4 regions of the Mesorhizobium sp. M0028 genome follow, and region 3 is predicted to be linked to each of the others. Evidence: predicted binding sites of a transcription regulator. Region 3 holds the regulator's gene; each other region holds the start of a gene.
What was found. The regulator LexA, encoded in region 3, represses DNA repair genes until DNA is damaged. The targets are predictions, from matches to a motif close to TGTTCNNNNTGTGTTCNG.
Positions count from the first base shown of each region.

Region 1 (2,193 bases), 470 kb from region 3:
CATCGATGTCGACGCCGGCGAGCACGCCGGCCTCGTGCCGGTTCATGAAGGCGAGTGCCAGAAGGTTAAGCACCGGCGTCAGCCGCGCCGCTTTGCTGGGCGAGACGGCAAGCGCAAACACCGGCTTGCCGGCGGCGAGAGCAGCCAGCCGCGCCACTGCGGAAGACGGCAGGTTGGCGTCGCACAACACCGCGTCGGCTGAATCGATCGCTTCGCGCACCTTGGCGCGGCGGATCTGCTTGGGAAGCGCCAGCTCGTAGAGCACCATGTCGGCAAGGCCGGCGATCAGCCCGCCGTCGCTATCGACCAGCATCGTATGGCTTGGCGTCGCGCGGTCGAGGAACACCGCCGACAAATCGGCAATGCCGGCGTCGGTGACGGCGCGTAAAACCGTGTCGCCCAGGGCATCGCCGCCGCGCACCGAAAGCAGCGAGGCCGAGACGCCGCGCCGCACCGCACAGCGCAAGGCGTTGAAGGCGGCGCCGCCGACATGCTCGCGCATCGTGCCGGGGTTGGAAGCGGCCGGCACGAAGGCGCCGGCAACCCGGCCGCGCCGCTCGATATAGGCGCCACCCACGGCCAGGATCGTCGGGGATTTCATCATGCCGGCAAAATGCCCTTTGCTGTTGCCCGGGAGGAGACTAGGTCGCCGGGCGGAACCCTGCAATCGCGGGTGCGATTCGGATGGTGACGGCAACGGCGCCGCATGCGAGGCGGGATACGTCCGGAAGCAAAATTGTGAAACAAAAATAGAACAAATATGGATATCCGTTATTTTTCAAACCCTTGGGGCTCATTGACAAATGAGAACAAACGAGGTACATTCTTTTAAGGATTGCGGGATTGTCCGGCCTCCATTGACGACCACGGGGTGATGTATCATGGCTCAGAATTCTTTGCGGCTTGTAGAGGACAAAGCGGTGGACAAATCAAAGGCTCTGGATGCGGCGCTGTCGCAAATCGAGCGTGCCTTCGGCAAGGGTTCGATCATGCGGCTCGGCGCGAACGAGCAGGTCGTCGAGATCGAAACGGTGCCGACCGGCTCGCTTGGGTTGGACATCGCGCTTGGCGTCGGCGGCCTGCCGCGCGGCCGCATCGTCGAGATCTACGGACCGGAAAGCTCGGGCAAGACGACGCTGGCGCTGCACACGGTGGCCGAAGCCCAGAAGAAGGGCGGCATCTGCGCCTTTGTCGATGCCGAGCATGCGCTCGATCCGGTCTATGCCCGCAAGCTCGGCGTCGATCTCGAAAACCTGCTGATCTCGCAGCCCGATACCGGCGAACAGGCGCTGGAGATCTGCGACACGCTGGTGCGCTCCGGCGCCATCGACGTGCTGGTGGTCGATTCGGTGGCGGCGCTGACGCCGCGGGCCGAAATCGAAGGCGAGATGGGCGATTCGCTGCCCGGCCTGCAGGCCCGCCTGATGAGCCAGGCACTGCGCAAGCTCACCGCCTCGATCTCGCGCTCCAACACCATGGTCATCTTCATCAACCAGATCCGCATGAAGATCGGCGTGATGTTTGGTTCGCCCGAGACGACGACCGGCGGCAACGCGCTGAAATTCTATGCCTCGGTCCGCCTCGACATCCGCCGCATCGGCTCGGTCAAGGATCGCGACGAGGTCGTCGGCAACCAGACCCGCGTCAAGGTCGTCAAGAACAAGCTGGCGCCGCCCTTCAAGGTGGTCGAGTTCGACATCATGTATGGCGAGGGCGTCTCCAAGACCGGCGAGCTGGTCGATCTCGGCGTCAAGGCTGGCGTGGTCGAAAAGTCGGGCGCCTGGTTCTCCTATAATTCGCAGCGTCTCGGCCAGGGCCGCGAAAACGCAAAACTGTTCCTGCGCGACAATCCCGACACGGCGCGCGAGATCGAATTGGCGCTGAGGCAGAATGCCGGATTGATCGCCGAGAAATTCCTTGAGAACGGCGGCTCCGAAAGCAGCGACGACGGTTTCGAGGACGACGCCGGGGCGATGTAGGAAAAGCGACGCCTCCCGGAGCGTCAGCCAGGTTCGGATTTGATGTTTTGATTTTGAGTTTGCGTAATCGGTACATTTGAACCGCCGGCCCCGTGCCGGCGGTTGGCGTTTGACGGCGAGTCAGACGCATTTCAAAGCGCCGGTGAAAGCCGGGATTTGAGCCCATTTGGTGTTTCTGGACAGGCTGCGGTGCGACCGCTAAAAGGCCATGTCT
Region 1 is NZ_JAMYVG010000001.1:785,935-788,127, reverse strand. It holds gene NKJ93_RS04080 (carbohydrate kinase family protein) at 1-604, opposite strand, end outside; gene recA (recombinase RecA) at 882-1,979, shown strand.
Region 1: a site for LexA is predicted at 740-757, ahead of recA (recombinase RecA). Genes of this name have one in related genera too.

Region 2 (2,193 bases), on a different contig from region 3:
GCGGGGCACCGGACCAGGAGGGGGCTACCGTCTGCAAGCCCGGGGACAGGACAGGCCGGACGGGATTTTTCGCCTGTTGCCGGCCGCTTCAAGCGGCTGGCACGAGACGCTTTGTCACAGCAGCATCAGCTGCTCGGTTGCCTTGGCGGCGGGGACGAACCGGTCGGTCCTCAGCGAGCGCCGCTCGGCATTGAGGCCGAGCCGTTTGGCGGCGATCTCGAAACGGCGGCCGATCTGCCAGGCATAAGGGCCGGAGCCTTTCATGCGCTTGCCCCATTCCGAATCGTAGTCCTTGCCGTCGCGCATCGAACGGATCAGCGACATGACGTGGCGATAGCGGTCGGGATAGTGGCGCAGCAGCCAGTCCTTGAAGATCGGCGCGACCTCCAGCGGCAGGCGCAGCAGCACATAGCCCGCTTCACGCGCGCCCGCTGCCTGCGCCGAATCGAGGATGCGCTCCATTTCCGAGTCGGTCAGTCCGGGGATGATCGGCGCGACCATCACCGAGGCCGGAATGCCGGCATCCGAAAGCTGCCTGATCGCCTCCAGCCGCTTGGTCGGCGTCGACGCGCGCGGCTCCATCGTTCTGGCCAGCATCCTGTCCAATGTCGTCACCGACAGTGCCACCTTGGCCAGCCCGCGTTCGGCCATGCGTGACAGAATGTCGATGTCGCGTGTCACCAGCGCTGACTTGGTGACGATGCCGACCGGATGCCCGCGCGCCTCCAGCACTTCGAGGATCTCGCGCATGATCCGGTATTGCTTCTCGATCGGCTGGTAGGGATCGGTGTTGGTGCCGATGGCGATGGTGCGCGGCTGGTAATTATCCCTGGACAATTCCTTGTCGAGCAGCCGCGCCGCATCCGGCTTGGCAAACAGCTTCGATTCGAAATCCAGCCCCGGCGACAGGCCCATGAAGCTGTGCGTCGGCCTCGCGAAGCAATAGACGCAGCCATGTTCGCAGCCGCGATAGGGATTGATCGAGCGGTCGAAGGAGATGTCGGGCGATTCGTTGCGGGTGATGATGGTGCGCGGCTTCTCGACCTGTACCTCGGTCTTGAAGGGCGGCAGCTCCTCCAGCGAATTCCAGCCGTCGTCGAACACATGCCGGCTGACCGGCTCGAAACGGCCGGACGGATTGATGCCCGCCGACCTGCCGCGATTGCGGTCTGGGCGGACGCGCATGCCGCTCTGCTCGATCATCGCATTCGCCATCTCGGCCCTGCCAGCGCCGAAGGCGGCAATGTCGGCACGCACGATCTGTTCCATTTTGGCCCTTTCCCAGGGACTGTCCGCCCGCTGTCGAATCGCTCTGCTCATGAATGTATTCCTATCGCACCGAGTGGAACAAAGCAAGAACTTTCTCGCGGCGTGCCGCAAAAACTGGCGCTGCCCACCGCTTTCCGCTATTCGGCTAAACATGCTCAGCGTCCTGATCGAAACCCTGAATGACGAGGAGGGCCTCGCCCGCACGCTCGCCTCGCTGATCGGCGGCGCGGTCGAAGGCGTGGTGCGCGACGTTCTCGTCTGCGACACCGGCTCGACCGATCAGACGCACCGCGTCGCCGAACATGCCGGCTGCCACTATGTCAGCGGCGGCATCGCCGCCGGCATCAGGCAGGCCAAGGGCGACTGGCTGCTTTTGCTGGAACCGGGAGCGCGGCTGGGGGAGGGCTGGATCGACGAGGTCGTCGCCCATACGGCCAGGCAAACCATGGCGGCGCGATTTTCACGGGCACGCGGCAGCCGCGCGCCGTTCCTGTCGCGGGTCTTTGCCGGAAATCGCGCTCTCGCCGAAGGCTTGGTGATCAGCAAGCGTCAGGCCGCCGCGCTGTCTAAGAGCGCCCGCAGCGCCGAAGCGATCGCCCGCGGCCTGGCGACAAGAAGGCTCCACGCCGAGATCTGGGTGGCGCCGCGGAAGTGACGGCTTACCATCCCGGCCTAGGGAACGCCGCCCAAGCAAATTTTCTGGCGGGTTGTCGTTTATTGTGCATTGCACAAAATCTGGCCGGGGGTTACCATTCCCAGCGATACGGGCGAATGGGTTTGGGGTGTGCCGGAGCGGCGACGACGACTATCGTCGATGCTGTTCCCTCGACATTTGAGGACCCCGATGACCCGTTCAAGCCCTGACAAGTCCGGCGCTGCAAGCCTCGAGGCGATCGCACGCAACGGCGGTACGCTGCGCCGCAT
Region 2 is NZ_JAMYVG010000004.1:72,537-74,729, forward strand. It holds gene NKJ93_RS10775 (PA0069 family radical SAM protein) at 115-1,269, opposite strand; gene NKJ93_RS10780 (glycosyltransferase) at 1,421-1,924, shown strand; gene NKJ93_RS10785 (phytanoyl-CoA dioxygenase family protein) at 2,114-2,193, shown strand, end outside.
Region 2: a site for LexA is predicted at 1,344-1,361, ahead of NKJ93_RS10775 (PA0069 family radical SAM protein). Genes of this name have one in related genera too.

Region 3 (2,193 bases):
TGGGCCTTTCCTCTACGTGATGGGCAAGGGGCTGACGGCGATGATCGCCCTGTCCGGGTGGATCTCCGAGCGCTCGCCGATCGATGCGGTCGGGCTGATTTCGCTGAGATCTGTCCTTTTGGTGACGATCGCCCTCGTCATTGCCAGCATGGCGACGACCTGGTTGCGGCTCGTGGCCCTTCCTTTTGCGCTCGCCGGCTTGCTAACGACAACGCAGACGCGCGTACCCGATGTATTGATCTCGGAGGACGCACGGCTCGTCGCGCTGCCGATCGGCAGCGGTGAACTCGCGGTCAACCGGGCACGCCCGAATGAGTTCACCATCGACAACTGGAAACGCGCGCTCACATCAGAGGCTATCGTCGCGCCGGAAACACCTGGAAAGAACGATCCGCAATTCGACATTGCCGATCCGGCCGACTTACCGCCGGGCATGCCGTTCATTTGCACGGACGGTCTCTGCCTTGCCAGGCATCCATCCGGCGCGATCATCGCGCTAGCCAATGACCGCGATACTGCACGGCCAGCCTGCGCCTTTGCCAGCTTGATCGTCATCGACGACGCCACCGCCCATAATCCCTGCTACTACGACCGGCTGGTCCTCGTCGTCACCAAACGGCAACTGGCGCGCGCGGGAAGTGCGGCCGTCTATTTCGATCCACAAGCGGCAACACGCGCCGAAATCCGCTTCGCCGTCGAAAAATCATACCGGCCCTGGCACGTGCAGCGGAAATTTTCCCGCGCGGCGCGGGGCATGCCGCCATACCGCAGAGCCGACAAGCCAAAAGCCGGCGCCAAGGGCGCAGCTCAGTAGCGGCGGATCAGCCCAACGAGCTTGCCCTGCACCTTGACCCTGTCTGGTCCGAAGATGCGCGTCTCGTAGGCCGGATTGGCGGCTTCCAGGGCGATCGAGGCGCCCTTGCGGCGGAACCGCTTCAGCGTCGCTTCTTCCTCGTCGACCAGTGCCACCACGATCTCACCGGGGCTCGCCGTATCGGCATTGCGGATGATCACCGTGTCGCCGTCGAAAATGCCAGCCTCGATCATCGAATCGCCTTTGACCTCGAGCGCATAATGCTCGCCGCCCATGATCATGTCCGGCGGCACCGAGATCGAATGCGTCTGGTGCTGGATGGCATCGATCGGCACACCGGCGGCGATGCGGCCCATCACCGGGATAGACACGGCGGCGACGACATCGTCGTCATTGCCGGCTGCAGGGACGCGCGACGATGTCGGCTTGCCTTGCCGAGGACCTTGCCCAAGACTGCCCTGGATGACACTCGGCGAGAACTTGCGTGCCGCATTGAGGCCGGGGGCGATCGAATCGGGCAGGCGCAGCACCTCCAGCGCACGGGCCCTGTTGGGCAAACGGCGAATGAAGCCGCGCTCCTCCAGCGCCGTAATCAGCCGGTGGATTCCCGATTTGGAAGCCAGGTCGAGCGCTTCCTTCATCTCGTCGAAGGAGGGCGGGATACCGCTTTCCTTCAGCCTTTCGTGGATGAACATAAGCAGTTCGTGTTGTTTGCGTGTCAGCATAGCGACCCCCAACAGAATCAGAAAAACAAACCCAGAACAAACACTATCTGTTCCAGTTGTGTTCCGCAACTGTTTAAAGTTTAATGAATGTGTTAGGGCTCGGGTAACGATACCACTCGCCAAACCGGGACGCTGCATTTTCACCGCCGCGGGCCTCATCGCCTTGATTCTGCTTTCGTTTGCGGCCTCTGGGTTTCCAGAAGGCGGCACTGGTATCGGCCGTCAGCCGGCAAAGGGGCACGGAATTGAAGCCGTATCGACTGTGCGGTTTGGTCAATGCACCGTGAACGAAACGAACTCAAAACGCCAACCTTGGGTTGGCTTGGCTCCTGGTTTCCACCGCATGGTCAGGCAACTTGTCGCCGGTGGAGCCTTGCTGCGCGATACCAGGTAATGGAGAACCGCTCGTGACCGATGGATGCCGTCGATGCGTGTCCGGCGTTGCGGTGAATCTTGGGGAGCAGACAAATCATGACAGGAATTCCCGATCTCGTGGCCATAAGGGCGATGGATGCTGCAGATCCGCTGCGCGCGATGCGCGACCGCTTTGTGCTGCCGCAAGGAGTGATCTATCTCGACGGCAATTCGCTAGGGGCCGCTTCGCGTGCCGCTTTCGATGAATTGAGCAAGGCAGTGACCGAAGAATGGGCGCAT
Region 3 is NZ_JAMYVG010000001.1:315,953-318,145, forward strand. It holds gene NKJ93_RS01555 (ComEC/Rec2 family competence protein) at 1-814, shown strand, start outside; gene lexA (transcriptional repressor LexA) at 808-1,539, opposite strand; gene kynU (kynureninase) at 2,011-2,193, shown strand, end outside.

Region 4 (2,193 bases), on a different contig from region 3:
ACGCCACTGCAGCACTTTCACCGGATCGAAATCATGCGCCTCGATCTTCTTGACCAATTCCTCATCCAGCGGATCGACCTGGCCGGTGACGCCGAAGGTGCCGTCGCGCAGATGCCGGCCGGCACGGCCGGCAATCTGGCCGAGCTCGGCCGCGGTCAGGTTGCGGTACTGGTAGCCGTCGAATTTGCGATTCTGGGCGAAGGCGACGTGGTCGAGGTCGAGGTTGAGGCCCATGCCGATGGCGTCGGTGGCGACGAGGTAGTCGACATCGCCCGACTGGAACAGCGCCACCTGGGCGTTGCGGGTGCGCGGGCTGAGCGCGCCGAGCACGACGGCGGCACCGCCCTGCTGGCGGCGGATCAGCTCGGCGATGGCATAGACCTCGTCGGCTGAGAAGGCGACGATCGCGGTGCGCCGCGGCAGGCGGGTCAGCTTCTTCGAGCCGGCATAGGCAAGATGCGACAGCCGTGGCCGGGTCACCACCGACACGCCCCGCAGCAGGCGCTGCAGAATGCCGTGCATGGTGGCCGCACCCAGCAGCAGCGTCTCCTGGCGGCCGCGCAGATGCAGGATGCGATCGGTGAAGATGTGGCCGCGTTCGAGATCGCCAGCGAGCTGGACCTCGTCGATGGCAACGAAGGCGGCGTCGGTCTCGCGCGGCATCGCTTCCACCGTGCAGACCGAGTATTTCGCGCCCGCCGGCTGGATCTTTTCCTCGCCGGTGATGAGCGCAACCTTATGGGCGCCGACCTTCTCGCAGACGCGCGTATAGACCTCGCGGGCAAGCAGCCTGAGCGGTAGGCCGATGACGCCGCTCTCATGCGCCACCATGCGTTCGATGGCGAGATGGGTCTTGCCGGTATTGGTCGGGCCGAGCACGGCCGTTACGTCTCGACCCGACAGGATCAGCGGTTCAGTGTGTTTCGGATGGATGTTCATCGGCCTGGAAATAAGGCTCTCTGCCTCGCATTGTCGGGAGCGCGCCCATATTGGCCGCGTATGACAGGCGACACATAGGGATTTCGGGCGCGAAGCGAAAGCGGAATGTGCCGAGGGCAGGCTGATTGGTCGGTTCGAAGCCAGAAATCTGTTCCCGATTAACAGTTGGAACGAGTCTGGAACGAATCAGCGACGAATCACTGACTCGCGCTGATTCAGGTTTTGTTCACGGCTACATCTGGGATTTCTGCCGGCGAGTCTCACCACATGCTGAATCACAGAAACTGGCCCGATTCATGCAGGCGGCATTCAAACGAGCACCACCGTTAACCTTTGCCGGTGAATGATCGTGGCCGGCCAATCTGCTTCGCCCAACATTATGAAATTATTGATGTTTCCTAATGCGCTTTAATCATTTCGAGGGTGTTTTCGGCTCTCGCCGTTAACGTTCCGCTCAAAGCCGGAACGAATCGGCGACGAATCAGCGATAGGCAAAGTTTCTTGGTTTGTTCACCGCAACATGTTGTGTTGTGAACAGCTTTTCCACCGAGAATCCACAGGCTGCCGGGCAGTTTTTGCACAGGCTGCGCAGCGGCCGTTAACCTTTGCGTGCCGGATTGGGGGGAGATCTTGCAACGGGAAGACCGCTATAGAAACGGGCCGTTTTGCAGGCCCGTTCGTCCAAGCGCGTATCTATCTCAACGTAAAGATAAACGGTCAGGCGATGTACTGCCCGCCATTGGCTGATATGGTCGAGCCGGTGATGAACCCGGCATCGTCGGAAGCGAGGAAGACGACGCAGCGCGCGATCTCCTCCGGCTCGCCGAGACGGCCGACCGGGATCTGCGGAAGGACACGCTCGTTGAGCACCTTCCCGTCCATCGCTTTGACCATCTCGGTGGCGATGTAGCCGGGGCAGATGACGTTGACGGTGATGCCGGCGCGCGCGCCTTCCTGGGCCAACGCCTTGGTGAAGCCGATATCGCCGGCCTTCGAGGCCGAATAATTGACCTGGCCGACCTGCCCTTTCTGGCCATTGATCGAGGAGATGGTGATGACGCGGCCGAATTTGCGGTCGCGCATGCCGCCCCACAACGGATGCGTCATGTTGAAGACGCCGGAAAGGTTGGTGTCGAGGACCTCTTTCCATTGCTCGCGCGTCATCTTGTGGAACATCGCGTCGCGCGTGATGCCTGCATTGTTGACCAGCACCGATACGGGACCGAGATCGGCCTCTACCTGTTTGATGCCGGC
Region 4 is NZ_JAMYVG010000002.1:412,312-414,504, forward strand. It holds gene NKJ93_RS07035 (helicase-related protein) at 1-939, opposite strand, end outside; gene phbB (acetoacetyl-CoA reductase) at 1,657-2,193, opposite strand, start outside.
Region 4: a site for LexA is predicted at 1,106-1,123, ahead of NKJ93_RS07035 (helicase-related protein). Genes of this name have one in related genera too.